3 regions of the Colwellia sp. BRX10-4 genome follow, and region 2 is predicted to be linked to each of the others. Evidence: predicted binding sites of a transcription regulator. Region 2 holds the regulator's gene; each other region holds the start of a gene.
What was found. The regulator FNR, encoded in region 2, switches genes on or off when oxygen is low (the NO sensors DNR and NnrR bind a similar motif). The targets are predictions, from matches to a motif close to TTGATCTAGATCAA.

Region 1 (10,707 bases), on a different contig from region 2:
CTAAACGCCACCATAAACTTGTTGTATTATACTCGTTGATTAATGAGCAATACCATTGCGATACTTTTCATCAATTTCTTCACGTGATTTTTTTTGACGCTCAATTACATTGAGCGTAGAGGAAGATTGATTAATAGATAAGTTAATAAGCGCACCTCAGTATTTAAGATTAATTGTGCGGATAATGCATAACAATCAACATAGACAAGTGCTGTTAGTATAACAAAAAACAATTATTCTTAGTTATTCAGATGAAAGTTGAGCTAAACCTTCTAAAATAGCGCAGTCAGGGTTATCGTCACCATGACATTTATCAGCTAGTTTTTGTAATATTGCGCTCATTTGCTCTAGCTCCAATATTTTTTCATTTATCTCCTGTAAATGGCTCAGCGCTAGTTGCTTCACGTGTCGACTTTCTCTATCAGTATCAAGCCAGAACTTGAGCAGCGACTGAATCTCAATCATGGAGAAGCCTAAGTTTCTCGAACGACGGATAAATCCCAATTGTTGTATGTGCGCTTAGTTATAAAGTCGATAACCTGCATCGGTACGACTCGCTTTTTTCAATACACCAATTTCTTCATAGTATTGGATCATTTTGGCCGACACCCCCGTTAAACTAGAGGCTTTGCCTATGGTGACAAGTTTCTCCATGTTATTTCTTCTTAAGAGTCCAACGTTGCAATAACAATGCGTTACTGAGGACAAATAAGCTACTAAATGCCATCGCTGCTCCGGCAATAATGGGGTCAAGATAACCAAAGGCTGCTAGTGGAATTCCCACAGCATTAAAGATAAATGCCCAAAAAAGGTTTTGCTGTATTTTACGATAAGTCAGCCTTGCAATGATCAATGCCGTGGGTACTAGGCTTGGTTTACTACGCATTAACATGAAAGAAGCTGCGCTAACGGCAACATCAGTACCAGACGCCATTGCCATACCTAAATCTGCTTGGGCTATCGCTGGCGCATCATTAATGCCATCACCAACCATGGCAACCTGATAACCTTGCTCTTGATATTGCAGGATATATTTTGCTTTATCTGCAGGCAGCACCTCAGCTTTAAAATCGTCTAACTGTAATTTTGTCGCTACCGATGTTGCACTCGCTTTATTGTCACCGGTAAGCATAGCAACCTTTATACCTTGTTGTTGTAATAGCTTCACAGCCTTTAGCGCATCAGACTTCAATTTATCACTAAAACAAAACAGCCCAAGTAATGTTATCTTATCTTGCTGCTGACTAGCCAACCAAGAAACAGAAGTACCTGGTGTTTTTATATGTTCGGTTGGAAGTTTCACCCCTAACTCTTGCATCCAATGACTACTGCCCATCAAGACTAAATTGTCATCGATGTTGCCTTTGACACCATAACCCGCGACAACTTGAAATTCCTCAACAGGTATTGGTTGTGTTTCGTTGGTTAATGCTTTTTCAACCACGGCCTTGCCTAATGGGTGCTCACTATTTATTTGTAAGGAATAAGCCAACTGCAAAACGGTTTCTTCACTACCACTGATGACCTTCATCTCATTTACAACAGGTTTGCCTTGGGTCAAGGTGCCTGTTTTATCAAATACTACTAAATTTATTTCTTTTGCTTGCTCTAACGCAACAGCATCTTTAACCAATACGCCTAATCTGGCAGCGGTTCCTGTACCTGCCATTATGGCTGCGGGAGTTGCTAAACCAAGTGCACATGGACAGGCAATCACTAAAACGGCTACCGCATTGAGAATGCCATCTGTCCAGTCATCAAATACTAAACCTGACACCAATAAGGTGGTAAGTGCGACCAGCAACACAACAGGAATGAAGATACTACTAACTTTATCTACTATTGCCTGTACGGGGGCTTTTGCTCCTTGGGCTTGTTCTACTAATTCAATGATCTTAGATAAAGTAGATTCGCTACCAACATTAGTGGCACGGATCTCCAAAATACCGTCCAAGTTAAGTGAGCCACCCGTGACAACATCACCTTCTTTTTTACTTAACGGAATTGATTCACCACTAATTAACGCTTCATCGAGATGACTCTTCCCCTGTAATATTTCACCATCAACAGGCACACTTTCGCCGGGGATTACTTTTACTTTTTCACCTGTTTGTACTGATGAAGCGGCCACTTTCTGCCATTTACCAAAGCGCTGCACTGTTGCCTCAACAGGTTTCAAATTTTCCAATGCTCTAAGTGCATCAGTTGTTCGGCGTTTTGCTTTGTGTTCTAAATATTTGCCCAGCACAACCAAGGTGATTACTGCGCTACTACTTTCAAAATACAAGTGTGGCATGCCATGAGCGCTATCAAAACTCCACCACAAATACAAAGATAGTCCGTAGGCTGCACTGGTACCTATGGAGACAAGAAGATCCATGTTGCCCATGCCAGCTTTTAATGCCCCCCAGCCTGCACGATAAAAGCGAGCGCCAAAATAGAATTGTACTGGCGTAGCTAACAACCATTGCCAAAAAGGTGGTAACATCCACTGTTGCGAAAACAGCATACTTAACATGGGTAACACCAGTGGCAAGGTAAGTAGGCCTGCTCCCAATACGGGCCACCATGCTTTGGTATAAAAAGGTTGATGTTGACTGGGCTTTTCTATCACGCTGTTATTGTTCAACGGGATAAAAAGGTAACCGACTTGTGTTACGGCTTGGGCTAGTTGTTCATCAGTTACAAAGGATAAAGTTTTTACTTGTACGTGCTCGGTGGCTAAATTGACCGACGCACTGACCATACCGGTTACTTTTAACAATGCTTGTTCGACCCGCTTCACACAAGACGAGCAACTCATCTTTCCAATACCAAATTGCTTTACCTTTACAGGCACTTGATAACCAGCCTCAATAACAGCAGTAATTAATTCACTATAACTGGCGGTACCTTGAATCGTCGCCATATCTGTAGCTAGGTTGACTGTAACATCTGTCACGCCAACGACTTTGTGTAACGCCTTTTCAACACGACCGACACATGAAGCACAGGTCATACCGTCAATTTTGAATTGTGTAGTTGTATTCATAAGCTTCTCACCTTAATTGAATTTTAGAACTAAGTTGAGGTCAAAGCTTACCACGGTGGTAGGGTCAAATGTTTTAGTATAAAAAATGTTATAAGTGACAATTTATAATTTAACTACAATCACTGCATTTTAAGGAGGAGTAGAACAATCTTAATGGCTGCTTCTTTAGATCAGCGATACCTGAGGTTAAAACTTTAACATTCGTTTTCTTATTAAACATTAAATATATACGCCTACAAAACTTTAGGTTGCTACAGACTCCCCTTTGGCAGCTACTGCCCTTAGGGTTATATTTTATAAATTAGCGATTTCAACGTTTAATTAACCTTTTTAAAGATAGTTTTGGTGCTTAAACGTAACAATTTCAGTTGCTGGCTTTATTTAACGGTTAACACCTTAATTTAGACGGTTGCAACTTTATTTAACTTGTAAAGATATTAACTAATTGTTCTCATTGATTTTTTTAAGGAAATAATAAATATAAAAAGCACAAATACCTAAGAGAATGACTAATCCACCAAAAGAATAAAGTACAACAGGATCATTAATAATCATATCGAAAAATTTCATAACAGACTCCATAAAAATAATTGAGTTATAAAAAAATGGCTATAACGTAATGTTATAGCCATTGTAAATCATGGGTTACTTTATGGTTGTGATATAGATCAATGAACCTTGAATTTGCCCCTTAGATTATTGTCTTATTTTTTTGAGTTAAGGTTTTATTGTTTAGCTTTTAATGCTTCTTGTTCGATAATTTGTTGATAAAGTCGGTCAGCCTTTTCCCTTGCCTGAGCTATTTCTAAATTACTGAGTTTTAAGGAGTCCATATCACGACTTTTTCCTGCATTTTTATAACCATTACTGGCGGAAATAATATTCCATATAAAAGACATCTCTACACTTTTCTCAACACCCAAGCCCTCAAAATACATCAGTGCTAAATTAAACTGGGCTAGAGCGTAATTTTGCTTTGCCGCAGTCTCATACCAACGTGCGGCTTTTGGATAGTCTTTATATGTACCTGTACCATTGAAGTACATAACACCAAGATTAAATTGTGCGGCTACAGAGTCTCTAATCGCTGCTCTTTCCATCAGTGCAAAAGCGGTTTTTAAATCTTTTTTAACGATGACTCCCTCAGAATACATCAGCGACAAACTAAATAGTGCGTCGGGGTGATTTTGTGAAGCGGCTAAGGACATTAATTCCAATGCTTTTTTGGGATCTTTTGCAACGCCGTAACCATTTAAATAAATAAGCGCCATTTGATACTGCGCAGGAGAATATTCCTGAGCAACTAAGGGTTCAAATTCATTTATAGCCGCTTTAAAATCGCCACGGTTTAATTCATAAATGCCTTGGTCAAGATCACCTTGATAAGCAAAGCTCGAAACACTGCTTACTATAGATAGACAAAAAAGGGCGAATATTGTTTTTTTCATAACGTTCTCATTATTTTAATCGTATGATTTTTAAGTGTAGCAAGTAATATAATTTAATGATTAATTTTTACAGTGAAGCCTGTAACATAATTTCTTCAATTTGCTCTTCTAATTCGAGCCAATACATTTCATTTTCTTCAACATCTGCTTTGAGTTTAGCTTGTTGCTTAATGAGTAAGCCTAAGCGTGCTTTATGTTCACTTTGATATATCTCACTTTCGGCTAATACTCCTTCAACTTCAGCTAATTCAGTTTGCAGCAGCTGCACTTTCTTCTCGTATTTATCAGCTTGTTTTCGCAGCGGAGATGCTTTTTTACGTAATTCAGCTTGGTCTTTGCGTAATTGTTTTTTATCAACAACCTCAAGAGATTTTGCGGGTTTAGTATTTTTCAGTGTTTGTTTTTTGTCTTCATTAAGCCATTGTTGATAGTCATCAATATCACCCGAGAACTCGCTAACTTGGCCATTGGCAACTAAGAAAAACTCATCAACACACGACTCTAATAAAAAGCGATCGTGGGCAATCAAAATAATAGCCCCTTCAAAATCTTGTAAAGCAAAGACGAGTGCTTGACGCATTTCTAAATCAAGATGGTTAGTTGGTTCATCGAGGAGGAGTAATTGCGGCTTTTCATTAACAATTAACGCCAATACCAGACGTGCTTTTTCTCCACCTGACATGGTACTTACCGGAGAGAGTGCTTGGTCGCCAGTAAAACCAAAGCTACCTAAAAAATTGCGCGCTTGTAGCTCTGTAGTCTCAGGTTTAGCACGAACAATATGATCAATCGCACTACTTTGCATATGTAATTGTTCAAGCTGATGTTGAGAGAAGTAACCAACAGTTAAGTCTTGGGCGCAATAACGCTCGCCTTTAATTAAGGCAATATCGCCAGCTAATGACTTTATTAATGTTGACTTACCCGCGCCATTTCGTCCCAAAAGACCGATTCTACTACCGGGTACAAGCGTGAGACCGACATCATGTAAAATAATGGTTTCTGGATTATAGCCACAGGTTGTCTCTTTTAATGCTAATAACGGATAAGGCAATGTTTCCGGTGTTTTGAAACTGAAGGTAAACTGGCTATCGACATGTGCAGGTGCTAAGTCAGGTAATTTTTGTAAACGCTTTAAACGACTCTGAGCTTGTTTTGCTTTACTGGCTTTTGCTCTAAAGCGATCAACGAATGAGGTTAAGTGAGCCACTTCTTTTTGTTGTTTTTGAAATTGAGCATCTTGTTGTGCTAAATGTTCCGCGCGTTGACGCTCAAAGGCGCTATAATTACCCGAATATAATTTTGCTTGTTGATGTTCAATATGAAGAATTTGTTCAATAACGTCATCTAGAAAATCACGATCATGTGAAATAAGCACTAAAGTACCGGTAAAGCGTTTTAACCAACGCTGTAACCAAATTACCGCATCCAAATCTAGATGGTTAGTGGGTTCATCGAGTAAGAGTAGATCTGCGCGGCTAATTAACGCTTGAGCCAAGTTAAGACGCATGCGCCAACCACCAGAAAAATCCTTTACGGCATCACCCAGTTGTTCTTGTAAAAAACCTAAACCATGAAGTAACTCGCTGGCACGAGCGGGTAAACTGTAGCCATTTATGGCATCAATATGGTTGAGAATTAATGCTTCTTGGTTGCCATCATCATTTAATCGAGCTTTCTCAAGTTGTTGCTCAAGTTGACGAAATTCTTTATCTCCGTCCATCACATAATCTAAGGCGGATTGCTCGAGGGCGGGGGTTTCTTGTTTTACTGTTGCGACATCCCAGCCTGAAGGCATATTTACATCACCTCTGTCGGGCTGTAACTCACCTAATAAGGCAGCAAATAAAGAAGATTTTCCACAGCCATTAGCGCCAACTAAGCCAACTTTGTGATTAGGATGAATAGTAAAGCTTGATGATTTTATGAGGTTTTTAGCGCCTCTATCTAAGCTTAAGTCGGTGGCTATGATCATTGTGTGTTATTACTCATTTTAATTTAGGTTGCTATTGTCCTTTTCCTATCGACAAGATTCAAGGTAAAATGATACAACTCGATTTTATTTGGATTGAAACACATGAAAAAAAGATTTATTGCTGGCGCTATTTGCCCAAAATGTAATGCTATGGACACCATGGGATTAACAAAAGAAAATAATGTTGAAAAAGTCACTTGTGTTAGCTGTGGGCATCAAATGTCACAGCCAGAAGAGCATGTCGTTAAAGAAATTCGCCCACAAGAGCAAGTGATTGGTATTTTTAAGCAAGAATAAATCGTTATTTTACCAAGCTGAAATATTTCAGCTTGGTAAATATTTGAATGAAAGTTCAGGTTGAAATTTAATAATGTGGCGGTGGCGGTTCGATATCTTGCGACTGATTTTGACCCGGATTATTATCTTGAACGCGACTTGCGATTAACTTTAGCTGTGCCCTAATGTCTGAAATTTCTAATTGATGAACAGTAAGTTCATTATTCAACTGTTCAATAACATCGTCTTGAAAGGCATTACGAGATTGCAGCGCTTCAACATTTTCTTGTAATTCGATGATTTTTTTTTGTATTTCTGTTGTCATAATTTGGGGTACCTAACGCGACTTTCTTTGCCAAAGCTCAGCGTATCCTGATGAACTTTCGGTGATTATTTGGTTCTTTCCTCGAAAGGCGACACTATACACTACCGCGCCTGCAGCACGTATACTTTCTTTTGGCGTAACTCGCCAGCTGTCAAGTCGCTCTCCGGTTTGTATGCTCCACAGGCTAACTTTTCGAGTTGGGGCTCCGGTTAATAGTTGAGTACCATCATCAGAAAACCTTACTGAGCTAAATATTTCGTGGCGGTTATAGTATTGAAGTTGGCTAACGCGTTTACCTGTTTTTAAATCCCATATGTTTGAAGATTTTTTACTGTCAGCAGTAAAAGCAAACCGACCTTTAGGGTCTAGAGCCACCATAGTAACGCGACTTGGATGATTAAATCGGTAAATAACCTGCCCACTTTCTGTATCCCATACATAAGCTACGTAATCATTGCCTCCTGAAATGGCGATACGGCCATTGGGGAGCATATCAACCGCATTAATTTTTTCTGTATGACCTAAGAACTCTAAGCGACGGCCATTGCTCATGGTAATGTGAACAACGGTGCCATTACTTTTACCGAGTAAAATAAAGTCACCATTATTGGACAAGGCAATATCACGAATCGTTGACTCACGTACTTTCCAATAACCTTCTGATTGGCCTGTTGCTATATTCCACAACGAAAATGCTTCTCGATTTGCGGTCAATGCATGACTATTATTATTGGATATATCGGCTAACAGCACTAAATTATCGCTACTATCTTGCTGTTGTGACCAGCTGTATTTTAATGCATTTTCTTCTATGTCCCATAAACTTAAGCCATGATAAATAGAAGAGACAACACTGTATTTGCCATCATTAGAAATATTAGCTGCATAAGCACCATCTGTAGCATGCTGCCAGCGCTGTACAGGCTTGTCCTCTGCAGGCTGGCAAGCACTGTTCAATAAGGAAAATAGACAGATGAAAAGCAGTGTTAGCTTGTTATTACACTTAATCACAATATTAATACTTTTTTCTTAGTTAATTTATCGTTAGTATAAGCCGCATTGTCTAACAATACATAATATTTAATCAATGGCTTAGGGGGACTTCCTCCAACTGAGTACTAGGTTACGTTAACGGAGAAAAAATGAAATTATTTAAGCCAACTATGTTAGCTATTGCACTTGTGTCAGTGTTTGGCTGTCAAGAAAGTGTAAAACCAACCGAAACAGCACCTGTTTTAGAAACTGAAATGCAAAAACAAGCTTACAGTTTAGGTGCTTCAATTGGTATGTACATGCAAAAGAATCTTGATCAACATGAGAAGTTGGGTGTACCACTTGATCAAGCATTAATTACTCGCGGTTTCATGGACAGTCTTGCTGGCAAATCAATCATTGAGAAAGAAGAAATCCAAGCTCTATTAATGAGCCTTGATGAGCAAATGAAAGCAAAGCAATTAGCAGCAGCAGACGCTGAATCTGAAGCGGCAATTGCTGAAGGCATGAAATTCTTAGAAGAAAATGCTAAGAAAGAAGGTGTACAAGTTACTGAATCAGGTATTCAATACCTTGTTGTAACTGAAGGTGAAGGTGATAAACCTAGCGCTACTGATACAGTAACGGTTCACTATAAAGGTACTTTCTTAAACGGTGAGACTTTTGATAGTTCATATGAACGCAATGAACCAGCAGTATTCCCTTTAAATCGTGTTATCAGCGGTTGGACAGAAGGCGTACAGTTAATGTCAGTGGGTTCAAAGTACACTTTTACTATTCCATCTGATTTAGCTTACGGAAAAAATGGCAATCCGCCACGTATTCCTGGCAACTCAGTATTACAGTTTGAAATTGAATTATTAGACATTCAAAAATCAGCTGAACCAGAAGAAATCACTCAGTAATATTATTACTCTAGTGTTAAGGGAGCCAATTGTGTAAGCAATTGGCTTTTTAATTAAATTTCCCAACAGAAAATATAAAGCCTATCTTTATTATTTATACACTTAATCATTAAATTCTTTTGATGTATTGCTCGTTCATTTTTAAACAGATAAGTATTATATAGCGCGTTTTTCATAAACATATTCTGCGGTAGCTAAATTCGAGGTTAACCTCAGTGAGTCGATGCTAAACATACTAAGCCTTTTAAACTTCCCTGCGGCTAATAAATGCCCACATGAATAACTTCACTATTTCGACTACTGGTTTCTTCGCTAAAACGACTGTTTATCAAGGATAAGTATATTATTAAGCGTCTCACTCAGTTTTGCGGCAATGGCCAAGCCAACCACCCCCAGCATCAATAATTATGCCTCCACTTTTTCGATGAAATCATTTACTCTTTTAATTATTATTAGTGCGGTCATATTTTAGATAAAAGATAATGAAAATAATAACTTGAAAATTAAACTGATATAAAAAGTCAATATCAGAGTATTCTTATTCTATTTTGGAATAAAAAAGCCTTTTCTATTCTTTTTATTCTATGCAAAGCCAGTCTATTATTATTTTACTAAATTTTAATGGGCGAATTGACATTATGTTGCCAAACCAACAGAACTTACAGAAAACTATGCTAGATGCTGACCAACTTTCATCATTACAAACCACTATTGGCAGTTACTCTCAGTTGCAACTTGCATGGGCAAGCGGTTACTTAGCGGCTAAATCTGAAGGACCATCGTTAAGCGTTAGCCCTTCAGCTGTCGCTTCTCCTGCGCCTGTGTTAACTATTTTATTTGGCTCTCAAACCGGAAATGCTAAAGGTGTTGCTAAAGCGTTAGCCTTACAAGCACAAGCAGAAGGTCTTACCGTCGACTTAAAAAGTATGAGTGACTTTAAGCCAAAAAGCATTAAAAATCTGACCCACTTATTAATTGTCACCAGTACTAATGGCGAAGGTGAAGCACCCGATGATGCGATTGCTTTACATGAATATTTAGCCTCGAAAAAAGCGCCAAAGCTCGATGATTTACGCTATAGCGTTTTAGCCTTGGGCGATACTAGCTATGAGTTGTTTTGTCAAACGGGCAAAGACTTTGATGATTACTTAAGTAAGCTTGGCGCAAAAAAAATTACCGCACGCGTTGACTGTGACGTTGATTATGAAGCTGATGTAAAAGCATGGTCAGAGACTATTGTTAAAGATGTAAAAGCCTTGTTGGTTAATGATATTGATAGCCACAATGTTGTGGTAATGCCAACACTTGGCGCATCTAGTGAATATACTAAACAGGCGCCTTATGCTGCTGAGTTAAGTTTAAGTCAAAAGATCACTGGTCGTGATTCAGCGAAAGATGTTCGTCATATTGAAATCGATTTAACCGATTCAGGTATCACCTACCAAGCCGGTGACGCTTTAGGTGTGTGGTTTGAAAATGATACAGAGTTAGTCGCTGAACTTATTGCAACACTTGGCTTGTCAGGTCATGAAAACATTGATGTTGGCGGCGAACGTTTATCATTGGAGCAAGCATTAATTTCAACATTAGAAATTACTCAAACAGCCCCTAATTTTATTAGTTTTTGGGCGGATAAATCACAAGATAAAGCTTTACTTATCTTGAGTGAAGATAAAAATGCTGCGCGTGAATATGCGGGTAACCATCAAATTATTGATGTAGTTAAATCGGCTCCGGCGAAAGTAACCGCACAA
Region 2 (10,707 bases):
AGTTTACAAGTTACACGTTTTCAGTGGTTTAAGTTACTCGCTATTTATAGCTTACTCTTTTTAACTTTATTTTTATCTTTAATCCCCTTAGCCATTCTTGCTAAAACACAATTTTCAGTGATTGGTGTTATGCTTTTCTTAGTCGCATTAACATTTATAGCGCCACTATTTTATAATGTTAAAGGTATTTTATACCGAGAAATTTTTGGTATGCAGTTACAAGCCACTGATGCAATGGGGCAGCAAACGAGTGATACATTTTCAGCGTAAAGTTCTGTGCAAAACCTTATTGTTAACAAAAAGGCTATTATGATTATTCAATATTTGATGAGAACTGTGTTAATAAGTGTATTTTTTCTTGCGCTTATTGCGCCCTTCACTTTTTTAGCGCCAACTTTTGTTCTTCCCACGCCGGAAGTAAAAAACGTTGTTATCGCTCCTGTAGTCAAGGCAAAAGTAAAAGTGGTTGAGCAACCGCTTCATAACGTTAAGATCCCCAACTTTGCTTCTATAAGCGATGTTAAAACGAAAAAACGTCAGTTTTTCCGTTATATTTATCCAGCAATAGCGCAGGAGAATAGCAATATTCTTATGTTAAGGGCAGAAGTCTCCTTGATGATAGAAACACTTTTCCTTGAGGAAAATCTTTTAGCAGATCAACAAGCTTTACTTGAGCGATTAATTAACAAATATAAAGTTAATAAAAAACACTCTCCGCTACAGCAGCTTAATGAACTATTGTTGCGTATTGATATTGTACCTGCTGAATTAGTATTAGTGCAGGCAGCCAATGAATCAGCCTGGGGCACTTCTCGTTTTGCTCGAGTGGGTTTGAACTTTTTTGGAATGTGGTGCTATAAAAAAGGTTGTGGCATGGTGCCAAGAGGAAGAGATTACGGTGCTAAACATGAAGTAGCAGCATTTAATAGTTTAGAGCATGCGGTACAGCGTTATTTACACAATATTAATACCAATCATGCTTATGGTGTTTTTCGTTCAATTAGAGGGCAATTGCGCGCTCAAGAACAACCACTATCGCCACAAATACTAGCAACGGGATTGCTGCGTTATTCTATTAGAGGCACTGATTATGTCTTAGAAATAACAGAAATGATCCGCCATAATAAAGTGTATTTTGATAAAATATTGTCAAAGCCAAAGCCTAAGGTTATTTAGGCGCGGCTTATTCTATTACGCATTAGATAATGATGGCGAGCGATAACATTAATACCTTTTGACTGGTGTTGTTATCGCTTAGATACTTGCTGTTAATTCAGGTAGATATTACTTTATTTCTATAATATTCAGACTGTTACTTAGTGAAGTTTTGGCTATTGAATTCTCTTCAATATTGACGCTGTTTGTTAATTGAGCGGCAATAATAGGTTCATCATCAAAAGCGATATCGCCACCATTGATAATGCCTGAGTCAGCGTTAATCCCTTTAAAATCAAAAAGTTCACTGTCACACAAATGTGATGGAACCACATTGCGAATAGCAGTAAACATAGATTCAATTCGTCCCGGATGATTAACATTCCAGTCCTGTAGCATTTTCTTAATGTTTTGGCGTTGTAAATTAGGTTGAGAGCCACATAAATTACATGGAATAATTGGGAACGCTTTTAGTTGTGCATATTGGATGAGTTCTGCTTCTTTACAAAAAGCTAACGGTCGAATAACAACATGCTCACCATTATCAGAGACCAATTTTGCTGGCATCGATTTTAATTTACCGCCATAAAACATATTTAGCATTAGTGTTTCAACCATATCATCACGATGATGGCCTAGTGCAATTTTAGTTGCGCCTATTTCTGCAGCGACCTTGTACAAAATAGCTCTGCGTAAACGAGAGCATAAACTGCAGGTGGTTTTCCCCTCAGGTATTTTATCTTTAACAATGGAGTAGGTATCTTCTTGCGCAATTTTATATTCAACACCTAAAGCTTCTAAGTATTCGGGAAGGATATGTTCAGGAAAACCGGGTTGTTTTTGATCAAGATTAACGGCAACAATATCAAAATGAATAGGCGCTGATTCTTTTAACAACATTAAAATAGCCAGTAGGGCGTAACTGTCTTTACCACCTGATACGCACACCATTATTTTATCGCCATCTTCTATCATATTATATTGCGCGATAGCTTGGCCAACATGTCGTCTTAAGCGCTTCTCAAGTTTACTCAGCTGTATTTTTTGGCTGGGTGTTAAAGATGTTATTGGTGTCGCTGATTGAGCGCTCATAGTGTTCCCTAGAGATATTTAAAATAAAAAAGTATGAATTTTACGGCGCGTAGTATAGCAAAAAGCCAAGAAAACCCTCGGCTTTTTAATGGATATTTACATATTTCAATATTAAGCTAGTGGAGAGAGGTAACCATCAGGTTTTATCGCTAAAACATCACAGTTAAGGCGGTCAATGACATGCTCTGCAGTATTACCGATAAGTGCTGCTGAAATCCCTGTTCGACCTATAGTGCCTAACACGACTAATTCAGCATCAATGTGCTTAGAAATACTTTGAATAACATCTTCAGGTAAACCTTCTTTAACATGGGTATTTTTGAGTGGAATATTAAAGCTATTAGCATGGTCTTTCATCGCACTTTTGTGATGATTAAACATCGTGTCGTTATATTCAGAGGCGTTAAACTCTGGAATTTCAATGGCAATATTTACTGGTGTACCCGGATAAGAATTCACTAAGTGTACATTGGCTTTAATAAGTGAAGAAAACACTATTGATTCTTGGGTTAACTTATTATTGAGCGCTTTGTGCTCATCATCATCGCTACCAATATTGAGTGCGGTAAGTAAATTACCATTACTTGGCCAACTATGGTCTTTAACCAGTAATACTGGGCAGGGACATTTCCTTAAGATATGCCAATCTGTTGGTGTAAAAATCACCGACTTTAGCTTGTCATGTTGATGGGTGCCTTTGATGACAATATCGAAGTTTTCAGTCAGTACTTTTTTGATGATCTTTTCAAATGGACGATTATGCCAAATAATACAGGTATCTATGGTTATGTCTTCGTGATCAGTTTCTGCAATCTTTTCGTCTAACCATAGTTTACGATCATTAATAACCGATTGACGCATTGCTTCTCGCTCTTCACCAGAAAGCATGGTGGTCATTTCATAAGATAAATCATAAATAGTTAAAAATGCAGTAATCTGTCCGCCACTATGTCGTGCTAATTCAATCGCACGTTTCAACGCTTTTTGATTTTCAGTGGTTGGATCAATAACGGCTAATATTTTTTTATACTTATCCATAATATTTACTCCCTACTTATTAAATAATATTAATAATAGACCATAATTAATAGATATTATTTGCTTTAAATCATAATATTTCAATAAAAAAAATGCTTAACATCTTTAATGTTAAGCATTTATCTATAATTATTTAAAAAAGCGATAAACTATAGCGAAGCACACTCGTTAAGTTTAACCATATCAAGTATTGTAATGAGCTTTCCATCTACTGTGATTAATTCATTTTTTTGGAAACGATTTAACAACCTACTGATGGTTTCAACCGTTAAACCAATATAATTACCAATGTCACTGCGCGTCATCGTTAGGCGAAAATCTGTCAGTGACATACCGCGTGCATGATAGCGACTAGCTAAGGTTGAAATAAAAGTCGCTAAGCGTTGCTCAGCATTTTTGCGGTTAAGTAGCGTTAGCATTTCTTGATCGGCGCGGATCTCGGAACTCATCATGCGAAGAATTTGTTTTTTTAGCTTAGGCATCGTATTCGATAATGAATCTAAAGTATTGTAAGGTATCTCACAGACCATAGATGTTTCTAAGGCTTTTGCAAAACTAGGGTGCTCTGACTCAGCAATAGCATCAAAACCTAATAAATCACCCGCTAAATGAAAACCGGTAATTTGTTCTTCACCTTGTTCATTTACTGTAAATGTTTTGAATGTTCCAGAGCGAATAGCGTATAAAGCTTGCATTTTATCGCCATCTTGGAAAATTTGTTCGCCTTTATGGATAGGGCGTTTACGGTCAATAATACTGTCTAGTGTATCAAGTTCTTTATCATTTAAAGAGAAAGGTAAACACAGCTCGCTGATACTACAGTTTTGACAATGGATATGTTGAGATGTAGAACATGGCTTTTTATACATATTAACCTAAATGATTTATCCCTAATTTATCGATCATATTAAAACAATTGCTGATATGCAAACATTAAACTGTATGTACCATATGTAATTATCATTAGCGCCATTATTTTCTTGAATTTCGTATTAGTTAACAACGACTTTATACCAAAAGAGCCAAGTGAAAGACTTAACAAGGCTGGTAAAGTACCTAAACCAAAACTGGTCATTATTAGAGCGCCACTAAGAGCACTTCCACTGGCTAAGGACCAAGTTAATGTCGAGTAGACTAAACCACAGGGTAACCATCCCCAAATTGCTCCTAATGCTAGCGCTTGTTTAGCATTATTAATGGGAATAAACTTTTTACTTAACGGAGATAGATAGCGCCAAAGGAACTTACCTATTTTTTCAACTTTTGATAACCACATTAACCATTGGCCTAAATACAAGCCTAATAAAATTAAAAATACAGCTGCAAATAACCGAAAAAAACCTAATGGAACGCCAATGTTTTTGATGGCAATAGAACTACTAAATCCAACTATTGCTCCAATTAAGCTATAAGAAAAAATTCGGCCAACATTATATGCACCGACCAGCTTAAATTTATCGCAGCCTTGTTGTTGCGGCGATATAGCAGATGTTAACATCGTTGTTATGCCACCACACATACCGATACAATGTCCCGAACCTAACAAGCCGATGATGAATGCTGATAAATAATCAATACTCAACATGGTTATTATTTACTACCCGTATCATTTTTAGCTGTATTTTCGCTATGGGTTTCAGTGGTCTTTTTTGTGGTAATATTTTCATCTTCATCAAACAAGATACTCATCCCTTGTTTCTCTAAATCATCAAACTGCTCAGTCTTTACTGCCCAGAAAAACAAATAAATAGCGATAGAGGTTAGTATTATCGCTATGGGGATCAAAATATAAATAATGCTCATGGTTTTTATGCTCTATTATAAGTTTTCGTTTACTTTTTCAATAAACGTAATGAGTTAGTGATAACCAATATCGAACTAGCAGACATACCTATAACCGCTATATAGGGGGTAATGTAGCCTGAAACAGCAAGCGGCAATACGATAGCATTATAACCGAATGCCCAAAAATAATTTTGCCAAATAATGCGACGAGTTTTGTTGGCAACCTGTCTTAATGTTGTTATCGACTTTAAACGATTATTGAGTAAGATAACATCTGCACCGCTTTTAGCTATATCTGTGCCACTACCCATAGCAATCGAGACATGGGCTGCGCCAAATACTGGGGTATCATTGACACCATCGCCTACCATAGCAACGGTTGAGTTTTTAGGCTGATTTTTTATTATCTCCATCTTATTAGCCGCAGTCAAAGTACTATGTAACTCGTCTAAATGTAACAATGCCTGAACTTTTTCACAGCCAGCAGGGTTATCACCCGATAGCATGATGGTATAAATATTACTTTTCTTTAAGTCATCTAACAGCGTTTGGGCATCATTACGAATTTCATCGCTTAAATAAAAAGCAGCGACTAATTGGTTGTCTGTTATCAATAGGCAAGAAGCCGTCGCAAATTCTGCCAACATCTTTGTTTCGCTAAGTAACCAATTAGGCTTACCCATTTGAAAGTATTGACCGTTCACTTTCCCCTGAATACCAGCACCTGATTTAATTTCAACGGCTTCAGTGTGGTAGGAGTAATCACGAAAGGCTTTAAACGGTTTGGCTAAAGGATGCTCAGAATAAGACTCAAGCGCTGCTGCTATAGCTAAAACCTGCTGCTCGCTATAGTTAAGCTTTTCATTATTAAAGCGCTTTATTTCATTAATAGAAAAATCACCAGAAGTTAATGTACCTGTTTTATCAAAGGCAATCGTGGTTAATTTTGGTAAAGTTTCCATAACATGTGCAGATTTTATCATGATGCCTTCGCGGTTTAAGCGTGTGGTCGCACAGGTTAATGCTGTGGGGGTTGCCAATGACAAGGCGCAAGGGCAGGTAGCTACTAGTACCGATAAGGTGATCCAAAAAGCTTCTTCAGGTAAATGTTGTTGCCAATAAAATGCAGTACCTACAGCGGTTAGCAAAATAACTGCAACAAAATATTGAGCGATTTTATCTGATAATTTTGCTAATTTGGGTTTATGCGCTTGAGATGATTCACTTAATCTGATCAGTTGGCTTAAAAAAGAATGTTCACTGGCTTGTTTAACTTCAACGTTGATATTACCGTCACCGTTTATGGTGCCAGCAAAGACCGTATCGCCTATTGATTTATTTAATGGTAACTGCTCACCCGACAACATCGCTTCGTTTAATTGGCTGCTGCCTGAAATTATTGTGCCATCAGCGGGAACCACTTCGCCGGGTTTTATTAGTACAATATCGAGAGGACAAAGTTTTTTTGCTGGTAGTATGACTTCTTTTTCTGCTCCTTTATCATCAATGAGTTTTGTCGCTATCATCGGCATTAATTTAAGCAAGTTAGCCGAAACTTCCGCTGCGCGACTTCTTGCTCTAAATTCTAAAAATTTACCAATAAGTAGTAAAAAAGTGAACATTGATACAGACTCAAAATAGACTTCACCTTGCTGAGTGATTGTTGCCCATGCACTGGCCGAAAATGCGAGTGAAATCGCAATAGCAACAGGAACATCCATCGATAAACGCTTCACTCTTAAAGCATTAATAGCTCCCTTATAGAAGGGGAATGCGCCATAGGTAACAATAGGTAAGGTCAAGCATAAGCTTGCATAGCGTAAATAGATTAAGTTGTACTCATCCATACCTGAAAAGGCGCCAAAGTATAAGCCAAAAGCGATCATCATGACTTGCATCATTAAAATACCAGAAATACCTAGGCGTTTAATATAATTATTACTTTGGGTTTTATTAAGCTGCTCGGCGGTACTCGCTTTAAAAGGGAGGGCTTGGTAACCAATATTACTGATATGATTAATAAGCTCACTGAGTTGAACCTCACTATTATTCCATCGAACTGTTGCACGTTGTGTAGTGGCATTTACGTTAATTTTAATTAAGCCATTTATCTTGATAAGTTGCATTTCGATAAGCCAAGCACATGCCGCGCAGCTTATACCGTCAACTGTTAAAATTGCTTCGTTATATTCATCACTTTTATAAGTAAATTCACTTTGTAGGCTGTCATCATCAAGTAACTTGTTACGTTGTAACTGCTCAGGAACTAGTGGTTCACCTTTTTGAGCAGGGGCTGTTCTAAAACGATAATATTCACCTAAACCGTTATCAATAATCGCTTGAGCAACACTTTGACATCCAATACAACACATCGGCTGCATGGTTTTCTCAATTTTTATTGATAAATCTAACCCATTAGGAACAATTTCACTGCAGTGATAACAAAGTGTTTTCATATGTTGAGGCCAAGCAAATAATTGGTTTTTTATAGAGGTGTTGCTTAGGTGAGACTAATCAACACCTAAGCTAATAGAGACTACCGGCGTTTAGTTAGCTTCTCTAACATTAGGAATAATATCGATAAATTCACTTTGAGGTAAGAAAATAGTATTTTGAATTTTCCAGTGATTCTCAAAAGGAGTCATAGTTAAACGCCATTTTCCCTTTACTGGTTCATCAAAGACATGCCTAAAATAGCCATTACCGTCAGGCGTGAGTGCTAAATAGAAATCTTTATCAGCAAGAGTAGGGTGATAAAAGTTAAGATTTAACACTGGGAATATTTTATCAATACCGGTAGGTTTGATAATTAATTCGTTATCTTGCAGTTTTAATGCAAAGCGCATTCCTAATTTTTGGGCAAGCTTTACTTTAGAGACTTCTAAGTTAATTGCTTTACCTTTTTTATAGTAATCACCAACGACTAATGGGTCGGGATTATGGTTAGCAATAAAGTAAGTCGAAATACCAGCAACAACTGCGGTAGCAGGGAGAATAAAAACAAACCAAGCCCAAGGCTCTTTATACCAAGATATTTTCATGTTAAAAGTTCAGTCAATAAAGGTAGGCATATTATACGACTTTTTTCTATTGGGAACTATTAAAAAACCATCAATTTACTAACTATTCTTGGCTTGGAATATATAAAAAAGCCTTGCGGTAATAATACAGCAAGGCTTTTAAATTGAGACTAATTAAGCGCAGTTATTTTTGCGATAAACTATACACATAGGCACTAACAAGATGTATTTTTTGTTCACCTAAAATGTCCTTCCATGCGGGCATTACACCAGCTCGACCATTTTTAATAGATGACTCAACGGCACGTGGAGAGCCGCCATACAACCAGATGTTGTCAGTTAAGTTAGGCGCTCCTAAATCAATACCCATAGCTAAACTACCTTTACCGTCAGCACCATGGCAACTTGCACATAGAGCGAACTTTTCTTTACCGGCAGCAGCACTTGCAACGTCAACTTCACGACCACTTAAACTCAATACATAGGCGGTAACATCCTTAACGCCTTGATCACCTAATGCTGAGCCCCAAGCGATCATACCATTAGCATTACGGCCATATAAAAGTGTATGCTTAATCGATTGTGGGTCCCCACCGTATAACCAGTCATTATCGGTTAGGTTGGGGAAGCCGGTAAGACCACTTGCATTTGAACCATGACACTGAGAACAATTTTGTAAATATAGGCGTTGACCTACTTTTAAAGCTTCTACATCAGTAGCTAAGTCTTTAATAGTACGTGCAGCATAGGCATCAAAAATTGGACCATATTTCAAATCAGCGGCTTCAATTTCACGATCATACTGTACTAAATAACCATTTTCTTTTGCGGCTAGTATCTGTTCTCTAGATTCAGCAAGATTCAAAATTCCTTGGTTAGAGCTTTTCCAACCAATAAATCCAGTCCAATTACCTAAACCATAGAGTGCTAAATAACCGAATGCCCAGATGATCGTTAATAAAAAGAATGTACTCCACCATTGCGGCAGTGGATTATTCAATTCCTCGATGCCATCAAAAGTGTGTCCCATTGACTCACCTTCAGGAACACCTGCAAAGTTCTTTAAACAATAGCGAAGTAGTAAAAAACAACCGACTAAAGTTCCCAGGGTTAAAACCCAAATCCATATATTCCAGAAGCTAGACATTTTTATTAGTCTCCTGTTTGCCATTCACGTCATTAAGCTCAGTCTTTTCTTTATCTTCTTCGAAGATAGAGTTTGCAGCTTCATCAAAAGCACTTTTACGCTTTTTAGAATAAGACCAAACCACAATAATAATAAATAGTGCCAATATTAGTAAAGCTATTAACCCTCTAAGGGTGCCATAATCTATCATCATTATTTCAACGCATGACCAAGAGATTGCAAATAAGCAATAAGAGCTTCCATTTCCGTTTTATCTTTAACAGCCTCTTTAGCACCGGCTAAATCTGCAGCTGAATATAACGGGATACGATTACCTTCTTCATCTTTATGGCTGCGATTACGCGTTAAGAAATTAAAAGTAGCTAATTTCTTCTCGGTTAACTTGCCATCTAACTTGTTTTCAGCTAACCAGCTAAACGAAGGCATATTTGACTCGGGAACTACTGAGCGAGGGTCAAGTAAATGTGCACGATGCCAATCATCACTATAACGACCACCAACACGAGCTAAGTCAGGACCTGTGCGTTTAGAACCCCACAAGAATGGATGTTCCCATACGCCTTCACCAGCAACTGAATAGTGCCCATATCGCTCTGTTTCAGCGCGAAAAGGTCGTATCATTTGGCTATGACATACATTACAACCTTCACGGATATAAATATCACGACCCTCCATTTCTAAAGCGGTATAAGGTCTGAGGTTGTCAACCGGTGTTGTCGTTGCTTTTTGAAAGAACAACGGTGTTATTTCAACTAAGCCGCCAATACTTATTGCGAGAATAGTGAAAATAGCAAACAAACCAACATTTGTTTCAAATTTTTCATGTTTATTTTTCATCGTTAGCCTCCTAATCTATGGCTACGGGCTTTAGACTTTCGTCTTCAGCATAGATAGTTTTGAACATGTTGTAAGCCATCAATAAGAAACCAGCCACAACGAATAGACCACCAACAAAACGCATAAAGTAGAATGGATATGATGCAGTTAAACTTTCTACAAAGCTATAAGTTAACGTACCATCGGTATTAACCGCTCTCCACATTAACCCTTGCATGACACCTGAAATCCACATAGCAACTATGTAGAGAACAATACCTGTTGTGTGTAGCCAGAAATGTACGTTGATCAATTTGATACTGTACATGCGACCTTGATTAAATAGCACCGGAATCAAATGGTACATAGCGCCAATTGACACCATAGCAACCCAGCCCAAAGCACCAGAATGCACATGGCCAATAGTCCAGTCAGTGTAATGAGAAAGTGCATTTACAGATTTAATTGCCATCATAGGACCTTCAAAGGTAGACATACCATAGAAAGACAATGAAACAATTAAGAAACGAAGGATCGGGTCATGGCGAAGTTTGTGCCATGCGCCAGAAAGCGTCATAATACCGTTAATCATCCCCCCCCAAGAAGGCAGGAATAATACGATAGACATCACCATACCAACAGACTGAGCCCAAT
Region 3 (10,707 bases), on a different contig from region 2:
TTACTGCCGATGGTTGGGCAAGTCGAAACAGTGATGAAATTTTTGCGAATAAAACCGTCATTGTATTTTCATTACCAGGCGCATTTACACCGACTTGTTCATCTTCACATTTACCAAGATACAATGAACTAGCGAAAAAATTTAACGCTAATGGTGTTGATGAAATTGTTTGTATTTCTGTTAACGATACCTTTGTAATGAATGCTTGGGCACAAGACAAAGACGCAGCCAACATTAGTTTCATTCCTGATGGCAATGGTGACTTTACTCAAGCGATGGGTTTATTAGTTGATAAAAAAGAAATTGGTTTTGGTAAGCGTAGCTGGCGCTATTCAATGCTAGTAAAAAATGGTGTTATAGAAAAAATGTTCATTGAACCTGATTTACCCGGCGACCCATTTGAAGTATCTGACGCCGATACCATGCTCAATTACATTAATCCTGAAGCGGTGCAGTCTCAAGAAATTACAATTTTTAGTAAGCCCGATTGTCTATTTTGTAAAAAGGCTAAAGCATTATTAACAAGCCAAGGTTTAAAGTTTGAAGAATTGATCGTTGGTAGCGACGTAAATACTTCAATGTTCCGTGCTATTACTAACTCAGATACCGTACCACAAGTATTTATTGATGGTAAAAACATTGGTGGTAGTGAAGATTTAGCCGCTTACTTTGGTTAAACTTTATTATTAGCCAGCACTCAACACTTATTGCTGGCGATACAATAAAAAAAGCTAGATAACTCACGTTATCTAGCTTTTTTATACATTTGCACGTTAGACTTTAAACTTACCCACTATATCATTTAAGCCGGTGAATTCTTGTTGTAAACTGTCACAAGCTTGCTGCGTTTGCTGTAAATTTTGTACGCCTTGCTGATTTAAATCCATCAAATTTAATATATCTTCATCAATTGATCTGATCACATTAACTTGTTGTTGAGTCGCTTCAGTTACTGCATGATTTTCATTATCAACCTGTTGTAACATATGAATAATTAATTGCATTTTTTCGTCAGCTACTTTGGCTTTTTGCACACTACTGGTACTATTTTTTTGACTTTCGTCCATAGAAATAACCACAGCGTCGGTGCCTTTTTCTAAGTTATCAATCATGGTTTCGATTTCAAGTGCAGCTTCTTGAGTACGTTGTGCTAACTGTCTAACTTCATCAGCTACTACAGCAAAACCTCGGCCCTGCTCCCCTGCTCGTGCTGCTTCAATAGCGGCATTTAACGCGAGTAAATTAGTTTGTGAACTAACCCCTTTAATAACATCTAAAATGCTGACTATATTTTTAGTTTCACTGCTTAATTTTTCAATTTCGCCGCTTGACTGTGTCATTATTTTCAACAAATGTTCAATTGACTGAATATTTTCATTGAGTGCCACCAGCCCTTCATTTGACTGCGCTTGCATGCCTGATGTTAAGTTAGAAGCCGTTAGTGCGTTAGTCGAAATTTCTTGTGAAGAGTTATTTAACTCGGTTACCGCTGTCGATACACTTTCACCACGATTAAGCTGTTGATCGGCCATATCAATACCGACTTGTGAGCTTTGTCGAACTTGGCCAATCTGCTGTTGTAAATTTGCCGCTGACTCTTTAACTCGTCGCATCGAATGATGCATAGTTTCTATAAAATCATTAAAGTTTTCTGATAGTTCACCAAACTCATCGTGGCTCTCAACCGATAAACGTTGGGTTAAATCACCGTCGCCACGAGAAATACCTTTTATGGCAAGGTTTAAGGTATGAATAGGTTTCATTAAATAGCTAAACAATAAATGCATAAGAATAATCGTTGCAAGTAAGCTAGCGATAACCACAATAATGGCAGTGTTTCTCGAGTTCACCATGGGTTGGTAAGCTTTTTCGCTGTCAAGTACGACACCTACATACCAATTAACCGAGTCAATGCCTTTAATGGGGATAAATGAAACTATGGTGTTATTATTAATCTCATTTAAGTCACTCGAAAATGGCGGTGTTTGACCTAATAATTCACTCACCTCTTTATCGACATATTTCACATCAGGATGACTGAGAATCTTCCCTTTTGAAGTCATTAAATAGGCATAGCCTAAATCAAGAAAATCAATTTCATTCAGAATCGATGAAATTTCATCTAGAAAAATATCACCTCCTGCTGCACCAATAAACTGTCCATTTTTCAAAATAGGCGCTACAGCAGTCAATACTTTTTGATCCGTAGTGGCATCTATATAAGTTTCAGTAAAAGAAGACTTACGCCCTTCTTTTGCAAGTAAATACCAAGGGCGCTGCCGAATATCAAAACCTTCTGGAAGTTGTATCGATAAATCATCAAGGATAAATTCGCCGGTACTGGCTAGTCCAACAAAGGTATTTTTCATCATCCCGGCTTTTACTGCTTGCTGAACCGCATGAAAAATTTCTTCATGACTATTAATGTCAGTAATATTAAGCGCCACTGCATCAATTATTTGTAGACGATTTGTTAACCAGTTAGCAATATTTCCAGAAACCGAACGGCCTATTTCATCGATAGCATTATTAAGATTTTTTTGGGTGTGATCTTTTAAAAATATATAATTAATTGATGTAGATACCGACAAGGCTATTAGTAATAATACTGTAGACGCCATAATTATTTTATGGGAAAATTTTAATTTAATCACTGATGATCTTCCTTACTTTATTAGCTAACTTCATGGCATTACCATAGCACTGGAAATATCTAGATCCAACTTCCCGTTGCATTTAATCTTTTGAAAGCAACTTCAAAATTAATCTGATAAAATAACGCTATATTTTTATTGATAGTATCGCTAATTACTCTTATGGACAATCAACCTTTCAACCCATTACATGGCATCACCTTAAAAGCACTTGTTACCGAACTTGTTGAATTTTTTGGTTACCCTGCGCTTAGTCAACAAATAAAAATTAAATGCTTCACTGAAGATCCTAGTATCAATTCAACCTTAAAGTTTTTACGTAAAACACCTTGGGCACGTGAAAAAGTTGAGGCACTTTTTATCAAAAATTATCATAAAGTGCATCAAGTAAATGATGAAAAAAATAGCGGTCAATAATCACGCAAGCTACTCATACTCAATAAAAATTTTAGCTTATAGCGCAATAAACTAATTGCTTGATTAAAAACCTGTCACACTGACTCCATATTCATTATTTTTTGGAGTCAGGTATGAAACCCATTAATCACTATATTTTAACTTGGCAATGCCCTGATACTTCAGGAGTATTAGCAAAAGTTTCTCAGAGCCTTTATCAACACGGCGCTTTTATTACTGAAACCTCACAGTACAGCGACCCGTATACCTCGATTTTTTTCTCGCGTATCGCATTTGATGACAGAAATTTAACCGTTTCAATTGCACAATTCCGTCAAGCCATAGCCGAATTAGCCCAACCGCTTGCGATGAACTTTCAATTAAGAGAACGTGATGATTTTCCAAATGTTGTTATCGCGGTATCGAAAGATGATCATTGCTTGGTGTCGTTATTAACCAAAGTGAAAGCCGGTGTTTTACCTATTAATGTTGCTGCTGTGGTTTCAAACCATCAGGACTGCCAAGCTTTAGTTGATTGGCATAAAATTCCTTTTCATCACTTACCTATTTCTACTTCGACAAAAGCGCAACAAGAAAGTGAATTACAAGCCTTATTAATAAACTACAAAACAGACTTATTAGTGCTTGCGCGTTATATGCAAATTTTGTCTGATGATTTTTGTCAACAATGGCAAGGTCGAGCTATTAATATTCATCATTCTTTTTTACCCAGCTTTAAAGGCGCAAAACCTTACCATCAAGCCCACCAACGTGGTGTGAAAGTGATTGGCGCAACCGCCCACTATATCACTAGTGACTTAGATGAAGGCCCTATTATTGTGCAAGAAGTAAAAGCCATTAACCATAGCCTGACGATAGAGCAGATGGTTCATAGTGGTCACGACATTGAAGCAACAGCATTGTCTCATGCGGTTAGAATGCATGCCGAGCAACGTGTCTGTTTAAATCAGGGCAAAACAGTTATTTTACTTTAGCGGTTAATTTATAAGGTAAACATAACGAGTAAAGCCCCTAATACGCTGGGTGCTTTACTGTTTTCATTCACTATTTCTGCTACATTAAGCCATAACCTTTTGTCTTAATTAGTTGTGTTTTCCAATGATCCACTACCAAATAACGCCTAAAAATCTAAACAGCCATTTATTTTTGGTTACGCTTTCTTTTGCCACACAAGTGAATAAGACTTATCATTTATCGCTACCCGCTTGGTTACCGGGAAGCTATATGATCCGTGACTTTGCAAAAAATATTACTGAAATTAGCGCTTATAACAGTGACCCAACAGCAGCTCAAAATACTGAGACAATTGCGCTGAATAAAACCGACAAACAAACTTGGAAATTTACCGCAACAAGTGTCAATACTTCAATATGTTATCAAGTATTCGCTTTTGATTTATCGGTACGCACCGCTTACTTAGACAGTGAACGTGGCTTTTTTAATGGCAGCTCAACTTTTTTACAAGTGCAAGAATTGCCAGAAGAATGCTGTCAGTTGACTATTGCATTACCAAAAGAATTAACAACTGAATCGTCGCAACAGTTAAATAGTTGGCGAGTTGCCACGGGCTTAACACGCGCTACAGGCACTGATAAATATCAGTTAGGTGATTATATTGCTAAAGACTATCAAGAACTTATCGATTGCCCTGTTGCCATTGGTAACTTTGATGCTTTTGAATTTGTTGTCGAAGGTGTTACCCATCACTTAGTCTTTACTAGCCAACATTTTGGTGATCGGGAGCGCCTAAAACGAGATATAGCTAAGCTTTGCCAGCATCATATTAACTTATTTGGCGAGGTCCCTTTTAAAGAGTACTGGTTTATTACCCATTTGTTAGGCAGCGGTTTTGGTGGGCTTGAACATAAAAACTCGACAATTTTACAAGCCAGCCGCTTTGATTTACCCAACCCTAATAAACCTGATGAAACGTCTGAAAATTATCAAACTTTTCTCAGCTTATGTTCACATGAATACTTCCACGCTTGGAATGTATGCCGCATTAAACCGAAAGAGTTTATTCCCTACAACTTACAGCACGAAGTGCACACGAGACAATTGTGGGCCTATGAAGGCATCACTTCTTATTATGATGATTTTTCATTGTTTCGCAGCGGATTGATCAGTTTTGAAGACTATTTACTGCAATTATCTAAGACAGCGACTCGAGTATACCGGAGCCAAGGGGAATTAAAACAAAGTGTCAGTGACTCTAGCTTTGATACTTGGACCAAGTTTTATCAACAAGGTCCAGATGGCGTAAATAATATTGTTAGCTATTACACTAAAGGCGCTTTAATTGCACTTTGGCTAGATTTAACGATTAGAGAAAAGTCAGCAGGTGTCTACAGCTTAGACACCTTAATGCGCGAATTATGGATACATTTCGGTAGAACAAATATTGGTACCCGTGAGGAAGACTTTATAAACATTGCCAATATTCTCTGTAATGATGATATTACAGTGGCTTTTCAAGCCTTACTTAACAGTGCTCAACGTATTGAGTTAGCACCATTACTTAAGCAAGTAGGTATTGCCTTTACTGCTCAAAAGTTTCAGAAACTTAATAGCTTAGAGACTACTGACAATAAAGCCTATTCTCCTTATATCGGTGCACAATATAGCGCGTTACCTCTAGGCGTGAAGATTACTCAGGTTATTGAAAACTCTCCTGCAGCTGAAGCTGGCTTGGCAGTTAACGATATTTTACTTGCCGTACATAATATAAAAGTCACTGAAAAATCTTTGCAGCAACTGGCTGATCATTTACCAGAAAATACTGAGCTTACCTGCCACTACTTTCGTGATGATCAATTAATGACCGGTCACATTGTTTTTCTTGATTCACCACTGGCCGCCATCGCTATTACTGAAGTGGACAGCACGCTCAGCAAAAAATGGCGCTGTAAAAATCTACTGTAAATTTTTTGCCACAAAAAAGTAAAACGCTAGTGTAATTAAAAAACCACAAACTAGTAACAAAAGTTACTTTGTGCAAAAATAACCTTATTGCTTTCAAAACTAGAATATTAAGGGTTTAAAATGATCAAAATGAAACGAATTCACCACGTCGCTTATCGTTGTACTGATGCAAAAGTTACTGTTGATTGGTACAAAGAACATTTGAACATGGAGCTAACGGTAGCCATCGCTGAAAATGAGGTACCGTCGACTAAGGCACCAGACCCTTATATGCACATATTTTTAGACGCGGGCATGGGTAATGTTTTAGCCTTTTTTGAAATTCCTAATTCTCCAACCATGGGCCGAGATGAAAACACACCAACATGGGTACAGCACATCGCATTAGAAGTTGAAGATGTTGATGCACTTGTCGCCGCAAAGGAAGAGTTACAAAGTAAAGGTGTTGATGTATTAGGCCCAGTTCATCATGGTGTATTCAAATCAATTTATTTCTTTGACCCGAGTGGTCATCGCTTAGAATTAGCAGCGAATACCGGTACGGTTGAACAAATGAAAGAATTAAAAAGGGTTGCACCTTTAATGATTGAAGAGTGGGCTGTTACTAAAGTTGCACCAAAACACGCGGCCTGGTTACACGAATAAAACTATTTTATCCCTCATTAATCATTAATGCTCAAACGATATCCAATAAATAAAACTAAGCTATTATTTCTATTTAGCTTAGTTTATTGCGAACACGGTATAACCTAAAAATCACAACAAACTTCTCTCATAAACTAGACAAGATAGGACATTAGTACATAAAACGAAGGATTTCGTATATAAAGCGAGCGCAACAATGTACTCCATTTGTGATTATTAATGTAAGACATTAACCATAGAGAAAACATATTCTTACCATTCAATAACTTTTAATTAAATTAATAGACTTTAAAAACAACAAGTTAATCTTTTTTACCCCATGAATTGTAAATAAATGTATATTTATAACTTGCGACATTTATAAACTAAGGTAAAGTATTGCCTAGCTACTTTGTAGCCAAATAACAATATGGATTGAATTGCACGGAAAGCCTTAACCTTCTCTTATGAGTGGTTACTTTAAAAGAATACGGATGATTAAGTTAAGATTAGGATGATTGTTAATATTTAGGTCAATAGACCGATAAGGACAACCCAATAAAGTGTCAGGATGACCGATAATAAAGAACCGAGTATTTAACGCAACATAAAAAATAATAATACGTTAAAGCTTATAAACGGAATTGCTAATAGGTTAGGATAACCACTTAAAGTTTGATGAAAACGATGACTTGTTCATCGTTTTTTTATGCCTGAAAATTAATCATGAAAAACACTATCGCTGTTTCCCACAATATAACGTAAAATAGAACCATTGAATTTAAAAACGAAATTATTTTATGTCTCGTACCAAAAAATCTAGAAAACAAGGCAATGGTCCTATCGGCGCAGTAAAAGATGATAAGAAAAAAGCCCTAGTTCCTGTTGATAGAAAACCAAAGAAGAAAACAGGAAAGCAAGCCGGCAACCGACAAAAAGAAGCTTTTGATGCAGGTAAAGAATCTCACTTACCTACAGAAAAGAAAGATCCGCGTATTGGTAGTAAAAAACTAATAGATCTTGGCGGACCGGTAACAGCGGCAGTGCAACCTTTTAAAGCGAAAAACAAAGTAAAAGCAGATAACTCTCCAATTGCTGCTATTCGTGTTGTTGAAGCTGATACCTCATTGCAACAAGAGCTATTCGCTATTGAAGAAGATAGCCGTTTGCAAAGTATCCTTGCCCAGCAAGATGAAGATATTTCGCTAAGTAACGAAGATGTTGATTATTTCAATGAAAAAATGGAACGTCATCAACAAATACGTGAGATACTCGGCATAGAAGATGAAGATGACGACGACGAATCACCTGAAACGACAAGCACAGCAAAATCTGGTGATGATCTTTGGGATAAATTTGACAACAGTGACCTGTCAAAATTCGAATAAGGCTTTATCATGTTTTCAACCCCTTGGATTTATGTAGTAGTTGGCGGAGTAATTATTATTGCAGCGCTTGTTTTTTATGCGGTGAAATTATTAAGCCAGCTAAAGGCACAAACGGCTAAAATAAAACAGGCAGAGCAAGATAAAAAAATTGCCTTAGCAAAACACGATTCTAAGATCCTTAGTAGTGTCGTGATTATTGCCCACGCAATGAAAGAAGAGCAGTGTGATATCGCTGAGGGTTGTTGGCGATTGAGTGTATTGCTCGACTCTTTAAAGTTGAGTAGTGGTTTGTCAGCAGAGTTTCCTGCAGTCTTTGAACTTTATGATAAAATTAAACATATGCCTATTCTTGATGCAAGAAAGAAACTTGCCAAAAATGAGCGTATGAAACTTGATTTTGAACGTATGAAAGCAGAGAGCGATTTATCCGCACAGATAAAAATTGACGTTACCTCTTTGCATCAATATGCCCAAGAACGTATGAGTGCCCTAGCAAGTTAATTTTTATACCAAGTTAATAACGCTTTATTGCGCTCGATCAATATCATTAATGTTTGCATTGTTAAACTGTTACTTAGCATATACCCGTTACCATTCAACCTATATTTTGATTGATAACGCGTATATAAGTAATGGCTAACTCGGTAACCAACCATGCAAGCAAATCAATTTTTTGACCCTAAATTACTGGCTAAATATAATACCAGTGGACCTAGATATACCTCTTATCCAACGGCATTAGAATTTCATGATGAATTTTATGCACAAGATTTCGTCCAAGCAGTGAAAGATTCACCCAACCGTGAATTGTCCTTGTATGTACATATTCCCTTTTGCCATAGCCTTTGCTACTACTGTGGCTGTAATAAAGTTATTGCCCGCCACCGTAACAAGGCCGATACCTACTTAGAGTTTTTGTCGGAAGAAATTAGTGCACGAGCTGAATTATTTACTGACTATACGGTTAAACAGCTCCATTGGGGTGGTGGAACACCCAGCTTTTTAACCCAGATCCAAATCACAAAATTAGTCTCTTTATTAAAAGAAAAATTCACTTTTGCTGAACATGTAGAAATGAGTATAGAAATTGATCCGCGTGAAATTGAAATGAACCTTGCTGAACACCTCTTTGACTTAGGTTTTAATCGTCTAAGTATTGGCGTACAAGACATTGACAAAAAAGTACAAGAAACAATTAATCGTGTGCAATCAACCGAATTTATTAGCGACTTTATTGCCCATGCAAAGGCAGTAGGCTTCAAATCAATTAATATCGACTTGATCTATGGTTTGCCTCACCAGACGATAGAAACCTTTACAAAAACGCTTAACAAAGCTCATGAGATGGATGTCGACCGTATTTCATTGTTTAGCTATGCACATATTCCAAATCGATTTGCTGCCCAACGTAAATTACGTGACGAATGGTTACCCAGCGTGCAAGAAAAATTTGCCTTAATGAAACTTGCCATCGAAAAACTTTGTGACTTTGGCTACGATTTCATTGGTATGGATCACTTTGCTAAACCTAATGACGAACTTGCTATTGCACAAAAAGAGGGTTCCCTGCACCGTAATTTCCAAGGTTATACCACTAAGGGTGGTTGTGACTTATTAGGATTAGGTGTTTCTTCTATTAGTAATATCGGTACTTCTTTCAGCCAAAATATTAAAGAATTGCAAGCCTATTATAAAGCGATAGATACTAGAAAAAACGCGCAAGTGAAAGGGGTTATTTTATCAACAGATGACGTGATCCGTGGCGAAGTTATTCGTGAATTAATGTGTAATTTATATATTGATAAACAACAGAACAGTAAAAAGTACGACATTGATTTTGACGAATATTTTGCTGAAGATTTACCACTACTAAAAACATTTATCAGTGATGGTTTACTTGAAAATACGGCTGATTTTATTAAAGTAAATCAGAAAGCACGCTTGTTGATTCGTAATATTTGTATGAGTTTTGATGCTTATATGAAACAGCACGTTAACCAACAGCGCTTCTCGCGGGTAATTTAAGCGAAACTCTCACCTTTATAAACAATAAGTAATTATAAAGGTGAGAAATTTAATCAATTTTTCCTAAACTAAACTTGTGGTTAGCACTTGAAAAAATTAATTCAATCCCTTTTTCTGTAACCACTTCTTGTGCTAAATCGGCCCATTGGTAATAAACATTGCGGTGAACTTTTGCCAATAAATTACGACGCACTAAAACATATAATTCGCCGTTAGCATTCATCGTTAACGGATGAGTTTCATCAAGCACGAATTCGTCATCTACATTGGTACTAACCGTCATTATTAATTTGTTATCATCTTGCCAAGCCCATTGCGTTAATACAAAAGGAGCGTCTTCAACAATAATCTTAACTTTTTCAGCGGGGGTCACTAAAAAGTACTCGTCGCAATCACCTATGACTTCTCTTAATAAAACCGAAGCAAAAAGTTTAACTAACGATAACCGTTTAAATATTGTGCCACCATAAAACCAGTCACCATTACCTTTAACCTGTAAATCAATTTCGCCACAATAGGGTGGATTCCATGATTCTATCGGCGGTAATTTTTTAGTGTTACCTGGTGTTAACTTATTTAATTGTTCAGAAATTTTGTCTAGAGACATTTATACCGCCAAATTATCCGCTGGATAGTAATTTTAATACCTAAGTTAAAAATACAGTATGAGGAGACAT

Region 1: the regulator FNR is predicted to act here: its motif matches at 3,690-3,703, upstream of H4J67_RS07285 (DUF3149 domain-containing protein).
Region 3: the regulator FNR is predicted to act here: its motif matches at 8,534-8,547, upstream of hemN (oxygen-independent coproporphyrinogen III oxidase).

The regions. Positions count from the first base shown of each region.
Region 1 covers NZ_JACGVZ010000006.1:84,617-95,323, forward strand. The annotation lists gene H4J67_RS20515 (MerR family DNA-binding protein) at 244-465, opposite strand; gene H4J67_RS20520 (MerR family DNA-binding transcriptional regulator) at 520-654, opposite strand; gene H4J67_RS07280 (heavy metal translocating P-type ATPase) at 656-3,031, opposite strand; gene H4J67_RS07285 (DUF3149 domain-containing protein) at 3,473-3,613, opposite strand; gene H4J67_RS07290 (tetratricopeptide repeat protein) at 3,757-4,479, opposite strand; gene H4J67_RS07295 (ATP-binding cassette domain-containing protein) at 4,547-6,454, opposite strand; gene H4J67_RS07300 (YheV family putative zinc ribbon protein) at 6,557-6,751, shown strand; gene H4J67_RS07305 (SlyX family protein) at 6,819-7,055, opposite strand; gene H4J67_RS07310 (hypothetical protein) at 7,068-8,066, opposite strand; gene fkpA (FKBP-type peptidyl-prolyl cis-trans isomerase) at 8,198-8,953, shown strand; gene H4J67_RS07320 (assimilatory sulfite reductase (NADPH) flavoprotein subunit) at 9,592-10,707, shown strand, end outside.
Region 2 covers NZ_JACGVZ010000022.1:24,376-35,082, reverse strand. The annotation lists gene H4J67_RS15490 (hypothetical protein) at 1-270, shown strand, start outside; gene H4J67_RS15485 (glucosaminidase domain-containing protein) at 328-1,176, shown strand; gene ttcA (tRNA 2-thiocytidine(32) synthetase TtcA) at 1,285-2,247, opposite strand; gene uspE (universal stress protein UspE) at 2,359-3,285, opposite strand; gene fnr (fumarate/nitrate reduction transcriptional regulator Fnr) at 3,435-4,154, opposite strand; gene H4J67_RS15465 (sulfite exporter TauE/SafE family protein) at 4,193-4,870, opposite strand; gene ccoS (cbb3-type cytochrome oxidase assembly protein CcoS) at 4,876-5,088, opposite strand; gene H4J67_RS15455 (heavy metal translocating P-type ATPase) at 5,118-7,526, opposite strand; gene H4J67_RS15450 (FixH family protein) at 7,617-8,111, opposite strand; gene ccoP (cytochrome-c oxidase, cbb3-type subunit III) at 8,275-9,237, opposite strand; gene H4J67_RS15440 (CcoQ/FixQ family Cbb3-type cytochrome c oxidase assembly chaperone) at 9,230-9,424, opposite strand; gene ccoO (cytochrome-c oxidase, cbb3-type subunit II) at 9,430-10,074, opposite strand; gene ccoN (cytochrome-c oxidase, cbb3-type subunit I) at 10,085-10,707, opposite strand, start outside.
Region 3 covers NZ_JACGVZ010000004.1:13,404-24,110, reverse strand. The annotation lists gene H4J67_RS05310 (glutathione peroxidase) at 1-677, shown strand, start outside; gene H4J67_RS05305 (methyl-accepting chemotaxis protein) at 774-2,654, opposite strand; partial or broken gene H4J67_RS05300 (VF530 family DNA-binding protein) at 2,817-3,053, shown strand; gene purU (formyltetrahydrofolate deformylase) at 3,185-4,045, shown strand; gene H4J67_RS05290 (M61 family metallopeptidase) at 4,170-5,993, shown strand; gene H4J67_RS05285 (VOC family protein) at 6,114-6,638, shown strand; gene yihI (Der GTPase-activating protein YihI) at 7,418-8,005, shown strand; gene H4J67_RS05275 (DUF2489 domain-containing protein) at 8,015-8,506, shown strand; gene hemN (oxygen-independent coproporphyrinogen III oxidase) at 8,660-10,030, shown strand; gene H4J67_RS05265 (DUF1285 domain-containing protein) at 10,080-10,637, opposite strand.